One region of the Erwinia sp. SLM-02 genome, then DNA from elsewhere that is predicted to be linked to it. Evidence: predicted binding sites of a transcription regulator. Region 1 holds the regulator's gene; the other holds the start of a gene.

What was found. Region 1 encodes PurR, which represses purine synthesis genes. Its sites were predicted from a motif close to CANGCAAACGTTTGCNTG; they were not measured.
Region 2: PGH32_RS03345 (amino acid aminotransferase) is a predicted target of PurR. The motif match lies at 4,086-4,103, and genes of this name have one in related genera.

The regions. Positions count from the first base shown of each region.
Region 1 covers NZ_JAQISN010000001.1:1,378,479-1,384,284, reverse strand. The annotation lists gene PGH32_RS06415 (Grx4 family monothiol glutaredoxin) at 84-422, opposite strand; gene PGH32_RS06410 (C40 family peptidase) at 788-1,651, shown strand; gene cydH (cytochrome bd-I oxidase subunit CydH) at 1,709-1,798, opposite strand; gene purR (HTH-type transcriptional repressor PurR) at 2,093-3,118, shown strand; gene punR (DNA-binding transcriptional activator PunR) at 3,142-4,056, opposite strand; gene punC (purine nucleoside transporter PunC) at 4,169-5,362, shown strand; gene cfa (cyclopropane fatty acyl phospholipid synthase) at 5,685-5,806, shown strand, end outside.
Region 2 covers NZ_JAQISN010000001.1:714,976-720,781, reverse strand. The annotation lists gene pncB (nicotinate phosphoribosyltransferase) at 1-578, shown strand, start outside; gene asnS (asparagine--tRNA ligase) at 745-2,145, shown strand; gene ompC (porin OmpC) at 2,444-3,562, shown strand; gene PGH32_RS03350 (hypothetical protein) at 3,788-4,057, shown strand; gene PGH32_RS03345 (amino acid aminotransferase) at 4,169-5,359, shown strand; gene PGH32_RS03340 (MBL fold metallo-hydrolase) at 5,407-5,806, opposite strand, start outside.

The DNA.
Region 1 (5,806 bases):
CCACGGCGTGCCGTTAAGCACGCTCCGCACGAAAGACGGACGAAAAAAAACCCTGCGATGCAGGGTTTTTTTTATGCAGTCGCTTATTCCGCAGCCGGTGCCGGGTATTTCTGCGCGGTCTCTTTGATCAGCTGCTGCAGCTCGCCGCGCTGGAACATCTCGATAATGATGTCGCAGCCGCCGACCAGCTCACCGTCTACCCACAGCTGTGGGAAGGTTGGCCAGTTAGCGTAAGCGGGCATCTCTGCACGGATATCCGGGTTCAGCAGGATATCAACGTAGGCAAAGCGTTCGCCACAGGCAGAAAGTGCCTGTACGGCCTGTGCGGAGAATCCGCAGCTTGGCAGCTTAGGTGAGCCTTTCATATACAGCAGGATTGGGTTTTCTGCGATCTGGCGCTGAATTTTCTCAACAGTACTCATAAATGACTTCCTCAGTACGATACTTCGTGTTTAGTTATTGTAGCGATTCTGCCCGGCCGTTGAAAACGACATTTTCTGCAGGCCCGATGAACAGAGCGCAACAAATTGCAAAATTATGAAAACAAAATAACATTTTCCTATCATCGTTGCAGCGTTTCTCGATGCCGGTTCACGTTTTACTGCTGAGTTAACCAGCTGATTGCGCTTAATAATTCATCATTTACTTAATCTGTCTTATTGAAACAAAAAACACCTTACCTTTTGTTAAGAAGTTAGATTAGAATTGCCCTAACCCCTGCAAATTGCAGAATTCTTTTCCGATTGCCATGCAGTCATTACACTGAGTTTAACTGTTAATGGGAACGTTGCGTTTAATCATCACGCTTGGCATGCTGGCCTTCGCCCAGCTGTTCTTTAATCTGGCGCATGCATCGCCTCATGCTCCCGTTAACGCTAATCAGCACAAAGTTGACCACAACACCGCACGTGAGGATGAGCGCCGCAAGCGTCGCCCGGTGAAAGCCGCCTCAACCAAAAAAGTTAAAGAACCCCTCGTTAAAAAAACCAAAGCGCCCGCGCTTAAACAAGCCAAAGTCTCTGCGTCCCAAAAGGCAAAGCTGAAAAAAAGTCAGGAAGCCACTGCCGCTCGCGAAGTGAAAACAACGCGCATCGGTAAAATGGAGAAAAAGCGCTACGGTCGCGAGCGTCTGGCATCATTACAGACCAAAAAAGGCAGGAAAGGCCCGCTGCGCGCTATCGAGCGTGATGAAGTTGAGTCGCCTGAATCCCCGCTTAAGCTGAGTAAGGCGCACCGCGCCCGCTACCAGAAAGCGCGTGAAACCGCGATGAACAAGCTGATGGGCCAGCTCGGTAAGCCCTATCAGTGGGGCGGCACGTCGCCGCAGACGGGTTTCGACTGCAGTGGGCTGGTGTGGTATGCCTATAAAGATCTGGTGAAATTCAAAATCCCGCGCACGGCAAATGAAATGTATCACCTGCGCGATGCCGCTGCGATCAAGCGCGACAAGCTTGAAAAAGGTGACCTGGTGTTCTTCCGTATCAACGGCCGCGGCACTGCCGATCACGTTGGTGTGTATCTTGGCGGTGGGAAATTCATTCAGTCGCCGAGAACCGGCAAAGATATCCAGGTGAGCGCGCTGGGCGATGATTACTGGCAGGAGCACTACATTGGTGCCCGTCGGATGATGACACCCAAAACCATTCGCTGATTGCGCAACGCCGGATGCAGATGCAAATCGGGAGGAGCCTGGCTCCTCCCGATTTTTTTAGTGCAGAATAGCCGTGAAGCTAAATGCAATAATCATCAGAAGCGCACCCACCGTGGTCAGCAGTGAGAATTTCAGATCGGTACTCATCGTCTCTCCTTAATAACCCTGTAAAATGTATGCACAAAGATTTTCCCACAGTTACCCGTAAAAATCTCGTTTTCTCTGCGCAGCCTTGTTAGAATTCCTCTTTTCCGTTGCGCAACAGCAGCGGAAACGGTTTTTGCCAGCTCTGCAGTCACTCTACGGACGATTTTTTCCCCTTTCCGACCCGTTGCGGCAGCACCCAAACCATTTTGGTCTGGCGGGAAAAGGCTGCACCCAGGCAAACGTTTAACCAACCTGTTATCAAATAGTTACGATAACACCAGGAGTATAAGTTTAATGGCAACAATTAAGGATGTGGCAAAGCGAGCCGGGGTTTCGACCACTACGGTGTCCCACGTAATTAATAAAACGCGCTTTGTAGCTGAAGAGACTCGTGAAGCGGTATGGGCAGCAATTAAAGAATTGCACTATTCCCCCAGCGCCGTGGCACGCAGCCTCAAGGTTAACCACACCAAAACTATCGGCCTGCTGGCAACATCCAGCGAAGCACCCTACTTTGCCGAAATCATTGAAGCCGTGGAAAACCGCTGCTTTGCCAAAGGCTATACCCTGATCCTTGGAAACGCCCATAACGACCTGAATAAGCAGCAGGCTTACCTGTCGATGATGGCGCAAAAGCGCGTCGACGGGCTGCTGGTGATGTGCTCTGAGTACCCGGATTCCCTGATCGCTATGCTGGAAGACCACCGCAATATCCCGATGGTGGTGATGGACTGGGGTGAAGCGCGCGGCGACTTTACCGATACCGTACTGGACAACGCCTTTGAGGGTGGCTATCTGGCCGGGCGCTACCTGATTGAGCGTGGACATCGCGATATCGGCGCAATCCCGGGTCAGCTGGAACGCAATACCGGCGGCGGACGCCATGCCGGTTTTCTTAAGGCACTGAACGAAGCCGGCATCACCCTGCGCGAAGAGTGGCTGGTTCAGGGCGACTTCGAACCCGAATCCGGCTATCGGGCCATGCAGCAAATCCTCGGCCAGAAACAGCGCCCTACCGCTATTTTCTGCGGTGGGGACGTGATGGCGATGGGCGCGATTTGCGCGGCCGATGAGATGGGCCTGCGCGTTCCGCAGGATATTTCGGTGATCGGTTATGATAACGTGCGCAACGCGCGCTATTTCACCCCGGCGCTGACCACGGTGCACCAGCCGAAAGAGCGGCTGGGAGAAACCGCCTTCGATATGCTGCTTGACCGCATCACCAGCAAGCGTGAAGAGCCGCAGACTATCGAAGTTCATCCTTCACTGATTGAACGCCGTTCCGTCGCTGACGGTCCGTTCCGCGACTATCGTCGCTGATCCCATCCGGCCCGGCCGTTCGCTCAGGCGGACGGTTCACACAGCCATTCCGCATTCAGCGTTTCGCTGTCGCCAAGATACTCCAGCAGCCAGCTCAGCGCGGGTGAGGCGCTCTGTTCCGACCAGCTCAGGCAGCAGGGGCTGATCGGAAACGGATTCGCCAGCGCCAGTTCGGCGATCCCTCCCTGAGCGATCCAGGTTTGCGCAAAGTGCCCCGGGATCATCCCCACGCACAGCCCGGCACGCAGACAGTCCAGGGCGCTTTCCCAGTCCGGGACCACCAGCCGTCGTTGATTATCCAGCGTCCAGGTGGTGCGTTTTGGCAACGATCGCGAGGTGTCTTCCAGCGTCATGGAGGGCCACTCGCGCAGCAGGTCGTCACTGAGCGGCCCCGGCTGTGCCAGCAAGGTATGCCCGCTTTGCACCACACAGCGCCAGTTCAGGCTGCCCATATCTCGAAAGGCAAAACGCCCCCCTACCGGCACCGCCTGGGTGGCACCGATCGCCACATCCACGCGCCCATCCGCCAGGGCATCCCATACGCCGTTAAACACCTCGGGGAATATATGCAGTTCCATGTCGGGAAAGTGACGATAGAAATCGACGATAAGCTGGCGGGTGCGCTGCGGTCTGACGATGCGATCGACGGCAATATTAATCTGGCCACGCCAGCCGTTTGCCACCTGCTGGCAGCGCCGGCGCGTGGAAAGCATTTTTTTGATAACAGAACGCCCTTCCTCGCTGAATACGCGCCCGGCCTCGGTCAGTACCACATCCCGGTGGCGGCGCTCAAACAGGCTGACGGCCAGCCACTGCTCCAGCTGGCGCACCGTATAGCTCACGGCGGAGGGGACCCGGTGAAGTTCAGCCGCCGCGGCGGTAAAGCTGCCGGTTCTGGCCACCGCTTCAATCACTTCCAGAGAATGTTCTGACCACATAATTTTTGCCTGCAAAAATTTTCAACGCAACCGACTAATATTACCGTTTCACAAGCCCAACTGCATCCCTTTACACTTCCAGCGAAAAAAAACTGCCCTCTACGAGTCAACTATGCCCTCAAAATTCTTTATTGTTTATCTGGCCCTGCTCAGCATGCTGGGTTTTCTTGCTACCGATATGTACCTGCCCGCTTTTGGCGAGATGCAGCAGGATCTGGCCACCGGTTCGGGTGCGATCAGCGCCAGTCTGAGTATTTTTCTGGCCGGCTTCGCCTGCGCGCAGCTTATCTGGGGATCGTTATCCGACCGTCTTGGGCGTAAACCGGTGCTGCTGGTGGGGCTTGGGCTGTTCGCCATCGGCTGCGCGGCGATGATGTGGGTTGAATCCGCAGCGTGGCTGCTCTTTTTCCGCTTCCTGCAGGCGGTGGGCGTTTGCGCTGCCGCCGTCAGCTGGCAGGCGCTGGTTGTCGATCGCTACAGTGCCGCGCAGGCTAAACGCGTATTCGCCACCATCATGCCACTGGTCGCGCTTTCCCCCGCGCTGGCGCCGCTGCTGGGCGCCTGGCTGCTTGAGCATTTTTCCTGGCGGGCTATCTTCGTTGCACTGCTGCTGATTAGCGTGGCGCTGTTGGTCCCAACGCTTCGCCTTGCAGGCCGGGCATCCGCTGAAAACACCGCGCCGCAGGGTCCGGCACCCGGCTTCCTGATGCTGCTGAAATCCCCGGTTTACAGCGGCAACGTTCTTATTTTCGCCGCCTGTTCCGCCAGCTTCTTCGCCTGGCTTACCGGCTCGCCGTTTATTCTTGGCAATCTGGGCCTGTCACCGGCCGATATCGGCCTGAGCTACGTGCCGCAGACCATCGCCTTTTTGATTGGCGGATTTGGCTGCCGTGCGCTGCTTAATCGGTTCTCCGGCGGCCAGCTGCTGCCGTGGCTGCTGCTGTGCTTCAGCCTTGGCGTGATTGCACTGTTCATCTCCGCGCAGCAGCAGACGCCGTCATTGTTCAGCCTGCTGGCGCCGTTCTGTCTGATGTCGATGTCCAGCGGTGCGATTTACCCGGTGGTGGTGTCCAGCGCCCTGCTGCCCTTCCCGCAGGCCACGGGTAAAGCCGCGGCGTTGCAAAATATGCTGCAGCTGGGGATGTGCTTTATCGCCAGTCTGGCGGTTTCAACATGGATTGAGTCACCGCTACACACGACCGTGTTTGTCATGTTACTGACCATTTTACTGGCTACAATTGGCTATCTGATACAGCGCAAAGCCGCCAGGAAAATGGCATTACAAACGATGGAAAATCCATGCTGATATGCAGTAAAATCACTTGGTTAGCATGCTAACAATAATGCATTGAATATTGTCTGACGGGAGCATATACTCGTCAGGCACTACAAAATAACAAGTTACCAACATTTAAAACCGCAGATTGCTTTAGCAATGTCCGGTGTTTTTTTCTGACAAGGCTGTCATCTTCTCGTGTTACGTCTGTTTCAGCCTCTGTCGGTTATAATTCAATCCTCTGTTAACGTCGGATATCAGACTGCGGCTCTGCCGTGAGTTTTCTCATAGACTTGTAGAATTTGACTATTCTTTTCTCGGGTTTCAATCACACAGGGTGATGGAGAAGCTAATGAGTTCATCGTGTATAGAAGAAGTGAGCCTGGAACACAACCAGTGGTACCGAATTGTCCAGGAGATGTTGCGCAAGGCTGACATAGAAATAAACGGTTCCCGTCCATGGGATATCAGAAT
Region 2 (5,806 bases), 660 kb from region 1:
GTCTGGATATCACGCCGATGGGCACTCAGGCCCATGAATGGTTCCAGGCGCATCAGCAAATCAGCCCGGTACTGGCTAACAGCCAGCGCGCTGCGCTGCAGGCCTGGCTGGAAGAGTACCCTGACCAGCTGGGTATCGCTCTCACCGACTGCATCACTATGGATGCCTTCCTGCGCGATTTTGGCCGCAACTTTGCCAGCGCCTATCAGGGACTGCGCCATGATTCCGGCGAGCCGCAGGAGTGGGGGGAGAAAGCGATTGCCCATTATCAGCAGCTGGGCATTGACCCGCTCAGCAAAACGCTGGTGTTCTCCGACAATCTGGACCTCGACAGCGCCGTATCGCTTTATCGTCACTTCGGCCAGCGTATCAACGTGGCGTTCGGTATTGGCACCCGCCTGACCTGCGATATTCCTCAGGTTAAGCCGTTAAATATCGTCATTAAACTGGTGGAGTGTAACGGCAAGCCGGTGGCCAAGCTTTCCGACAGCCCGGGCAAAACGATTTGCCAGGATCAGGCCTTCGTTCGCGCACTGCGTAAAGCCTTCGATCTGCCGCTGGTGAAGAAAGCCAGTTGAGACTTCCCTTAGGGCCAGGCGCTTTCTGGCCCGCAACATCCTTAATACTGAATAAATCTCCCCACATTCATTGAATTCCTCTTGTTTCTCCTCGCCCGGCAAGTAACATAGCAAGACCCAAAATTTGGGGTAACCATTCCTTTCAGATCAATAGTGAGAGACTTATATGAGCGTTGTGCCTGTAGCGGATGTACTGCACGGCCGGGTTGCGGTTGACAGCGAAGTCACCGTACGTGGCTGGGTGCGTACCCGAAGAGATTCAAAAGCCGGTATTTCCTTTATCGCCGTTTATGACGGTTCCTGCTTTAATCCCGTTCAGGCTGTGGTCAATAATTCTCTGAATAATTATCAGGATGAAGTGCTGCGTCTGACCACCGGCTGTTCCGTGATCGTCACCGGTAAAGTCGTGGAATCCCCGGGTGAAGGACAGAGCTTTGAGATCCAGGCGACCCACGTAGAAGTGGTGGGCTGGGTTGATGACCCGGATACCTATCCGATGGCGGCTAAACGCCACAGCATTGAGTATCTGCGAGAGGTTGCCCACCTGCGCCCGCGTACTAACCTGATTGGTGCCGTTGCCCGCGTGCGTCACACGCTGGCCCAGGCGCTGCATCGCTTCTTTGACGAGCAGGGCTTCTTCTGGGTTTCCACACCGCTGATCACCGCTTCCGATACCGAAGGTGCCGGAGAGATGTTCCGCGTGTCCACGCTGGATCTGGAAAACCTGCCGCGTACGCCGGAAGGTAAGGTCAATTACGAAGAAGATTTCTTCGGCAGAGAATCGTTCCTGACCGTCTCCGGCCAGCTGAACGGCGAAACCTACGCCAGTGCGATTTCTAAAATTTATACCTTCGGTCCAACCTTCCGTGCCGAGAACTCCAACACCAGCCGTCACCTGGCTGAATTCTGGATGCTGGAGCCGGAAATCGCCTTTGCCGATCTGGAAGATAACGCCGCACTCGCCGAAGCGATGCTGAAATACGTCTTTAAAGCGGTACTGGAAGAGCGCGCTGATGATATGGCCTTCTTCGCCGAGCGCGTAGATAAAGAAGCCATCACTCGTCTGCAGCAGTTTGTCACCACCGATTTCGCCCAGGTGGATTACACCGAAGCGGTCGAGATCCTGCTGGCATCCGGCCAGACCTTCGAGAACGCGGTTTCATGGGGTATCGATCTCTCCTCCGAGCATGAGCGCTACCTGGCTGAGAAACACTTCAAAGCACCGGTGGTGGTAAAAAACTATCCGAAAGACATCAAAGCGTTCTACATGCGCCTGAACGATGACGGTAAAACCGTGGCGGCGATGGACGTGCTGGCTCCGGGCATCGGCGAAATCATCGGTGGTTCGCAGCGTGAAGAGCGCCTGGATGTGCTGGATGCTCGTCTGGCAGAAATGGGCCTGAATAAAGAAGATTACTGGTGGTATCGCGATCTTCGTCGTTACGGTACCGTGCCGCATTCAGGTTTCGGTTTAGGTTTCGAACGTTTAATCGCCTATGTCACCGGTGTACAAAATGTAAGAGACGTTATCGCTTTCCCACGCACGCCGCGGAACGCTTCTTTCTGATTTCAGAATTAAATATAAGAAATTCATATATATACAAAGGCCAGCCTCGCTGGCCTTTTTTTATTTTTGTAAATTTTGAGTTCACTCACAAAGTTCCCTGTTTTTTACATCTTGTTACACACATTTTCCTTCTGTAACCAGAATAGGAGATTAGTAGCATTTTCCAACTAGATTAACCGCGCTACGAATGGAAAGATGCGTGCAGACACAGGAAGACACCAAACTCTCATCATAGTTCTGTAATGAATTCTTGACGGCAGTGGCAGGTGTCCAAATAACTCCAATGAGGGTAATAAAAATGATGAAGCGCAACATTCTTGCAGTGGTTATCCCAGCTCTGTTAGCAGCTGGTGCAGCCAACGCAGCAGAAATCTACAACAAAGACGGCAACAAACTGGATCTGTACGGTAAAGTTGATGCGCGTCACACTTTCTCTGACAACGCTGGCGATGACGGCGATGCAACTTATGTGCGTTTCGGTTTTAAAGGCGAAACTCAGATTAACGACCAGCTGACCGGTTACGGCCAGTGGGAATACAACATTCAGGCTAACCACACTGAAGGCGGCGCTGACGTGCAGTCTGGTAACAAAACCCGTCTGGGCTTTGCTGGTCTGAAATTCGGTGACGCAGGTTCATTCGACTACGGTCGTAACTACGGCGTGATCTACGACGCAATGTCTTACACTGACCAGCTGCCAGTGTTCGGCGATGATACCCTGTACCAGGACAACGATAACTTCCTGATCGGTCGTTCTTCAGGTGTTGCTACTTACCGTAACAGCAACTTCTTCGGTCTGGTTGACGGCCTGAGCTTCGCTGTACAGTACCAGGGCAAAAACGAAGGTCGTGAAGCCAAGTTCCAGAACGGCGACGGCTGGGGTACTTCTGTAGCTTATGACACCGGCATGGGCATCAGCGCAGTAGGTTCTTACTTCTCTGCTAACCGTACCGTTGAGCAGAAAGAAGACGGCACCGGCGACAAAGCTGACGCATACGGCCTGGGTCTGAAATATGACGCAAACAACGTATACCTGGCGGCATTCTACGGTGAATCCCGTAACACCACCAACTACGGTGCAAGCAACGCGGCTGTAACCAACATCGCTGCTAACAAAACGACTAACTTCGAAGTGGTTGCACAGTACCAGTTCGACTTCGGTCTGCGCCCATCCATCGCTTACCTGCAGTCTAAAGGTAAGGAACTGGACGGCTTCAGCGGTAACGGTTCTACCTACGGCGGCGGCGACGCTGACCTGGTTAAATACATCGAAGTGGGTACCTACTACTACTTCAACAAAAACATGTCTACCTATGTTGATTACCGTATCAACCTGCTGGACGACACCGATTACACTCGTGCAGCTGGCAAATCTACCGACGATACCGTTGGTGTTGGCCTGCAGTACCAGTTCTAATTGCCTTTTGCCGGTGGGCTTGCCCACCGCGCAACTCGCAACAAACGGGGCTTCGGCCCCGTTTTTGTTTTTCCTCTCTCCGCTGGTTTCATCTTTTTACACCGACTCTGCGATCCCCTTCCCAACCCAGCCGTAAACCCGCACCCGACGTGACAAATAGGGTGATATTTTCAACAGCTGCCGTAGACTTATGCTTAAACAGGGATTTGGCATAAGGAAGACGCCATGGACATCATGATCGATCGGATTGAGCAGCTTGAAAAAGATACCGGCCAGATTAAAATCGATTTGGCGTGCCTGACGGCGCGGTCTGAGGCATTCGCCACTAAAACCGATTTGGCGGAGCTGAGAACGGAAATGCATCAGAGCCTGGCGGGCATTCATAAAGAAATTGGCGGCATGCATAAAGAGCTGGCTAACCAGACTCGCTGGATAATGGGGACCGCCGTCGCTATTGCAGCGACCTGCATGACCATCGTCAAAGTTTTCTTTTAGGGAAGCTTGATCTTCACCCGGCTTTTTTAGCGCAAACGGTTGGCAATTTCGCCTTTCTGACGGTAACCTGATTGCTCACTTCGCTTTAGATTAAGCTAACGGACTTCAATTATGTTTGAACGTATTGCAGCTGCACCCGCCGATCCCATTCTTGGTTTAGCCGACCTGTTTCGTGCTGACGATCGCCCAAATAAGATCAACCTCGGTATAGGGGTGTATAAAGATGAAACCGGCAAAACGCCGGTGCTGACCAGCGTAAAAAAAGCTGAGCAGTATCTGCTGGAAAACGAAACAACCAAAAATTACCTCAGCATTGACGGTATTGCGGACTTTGGCCGCTGCACGCAGGAACTGCTGTTTTCAGCCGACAGCGCCCTCATTAGCGCAAAACGCGCACGCACGGCCCAAACGCCTGGCGGAACCGGTGCCCTGCGTATTGCTGCCGATTTTATTGCTAACCAGACCAGCGCTACGCGCGTTTGGGTCAGTAATCCAAGCTGGCCGAACCACAAGAACGTGTTCGCTGCCGCTGGCCTGGAAGTCTGCGAATACGCCTACTACGACGCGGCGAACCACGCGCTGGACTTTGATGCACTGGTCAGCAGCCTGAGCGAAGCACAGGCCGGAGACGTGGTGCTGTTCCACGGCTGCTGCCATAACCCGACCGGCATCGACCCGACTGCGGCGCAGTGGGAAGAGCTGGCAAAACTGTCGCTGGGTAAAGGCTGGCTGCCGCTGTTCGACTTCGCCTATCAGGGGTTTGCACGCGGTCTGGAAGAAGATGCAGAAGGCCTGCGTATCTTCGCTGCCAGCCATCAGGAACTGATTGTCTGCAGCTCCTACTCCAAGAATTTTGGCCTGTATAACGAGCGCGTAGGGGCATTCACGCTGGTGGCTGCAGAAGCAACCGTTGCGGATACCGCATTCAGCCAGGTTAAAGCGACGATTCGGGCGAACTACTCTAACCCACCGTCTCACGGTGCGGCCGTGGTTGCGACTATCCTCAGCAACAGCGCCCTTCGTGCCCTGTGGGAGCAGGAACTGGCCGATATGCGTCAGCGCATCCAGCGCATGCGTCAGCTGTTTGTGAATACGCTGCAGGACAAAGGTGCTAAAGGTGATTTCAGCTTTATCATCAACCAGAACGGCATGTTCTCGTTTAGCGGGCTGACAAAAGATCAGGTTGTGCGCCTGCGCGAAGAGTTTGGCGTTTACGCAGTAAACTCCGGTCGCGTTAACGTGGCGGGTATGACCCCTGATAATATGTCGCCACTGTGCGAAGCCATCGTCGCCGTGCTGTAATACGGTTCTGATGAAATAAAAAAGCCTGCGTTTGCAGGCTTTTTTATTTATTGCAGAAAGGGATTACTGATTCTTTCTCGCCCCAACGTTGAGACAGGACCATGACCGGGAAGAAATGTCACGTCGTCACCCAGCGGTAAAAGTTTATTATGAATGGAAGCAATTAAATCACTGTGGCTGCCCTGCGGGAAATCCGAGCGTCCGACACCACCGTTAAAAATAACGTCACCAGAAACCAGCAGTCGGCCTGCGCGGTCAAAAAACACAATATGCCCCGGGGTATGGCCAGGGCAAAGCAGGACTTCCAGCGTAACATTACCTACGGCGACCGTCTCGCCCTCTTCCAGCCAGCGATCCGGCGTTAAAGGCGCGCAGTAGTCAAAACCAAACATCTGGCTCTGGGTCGGTAATCCTTCCAGCCAGAACAGGTCCGCCTTATGAGGGCCA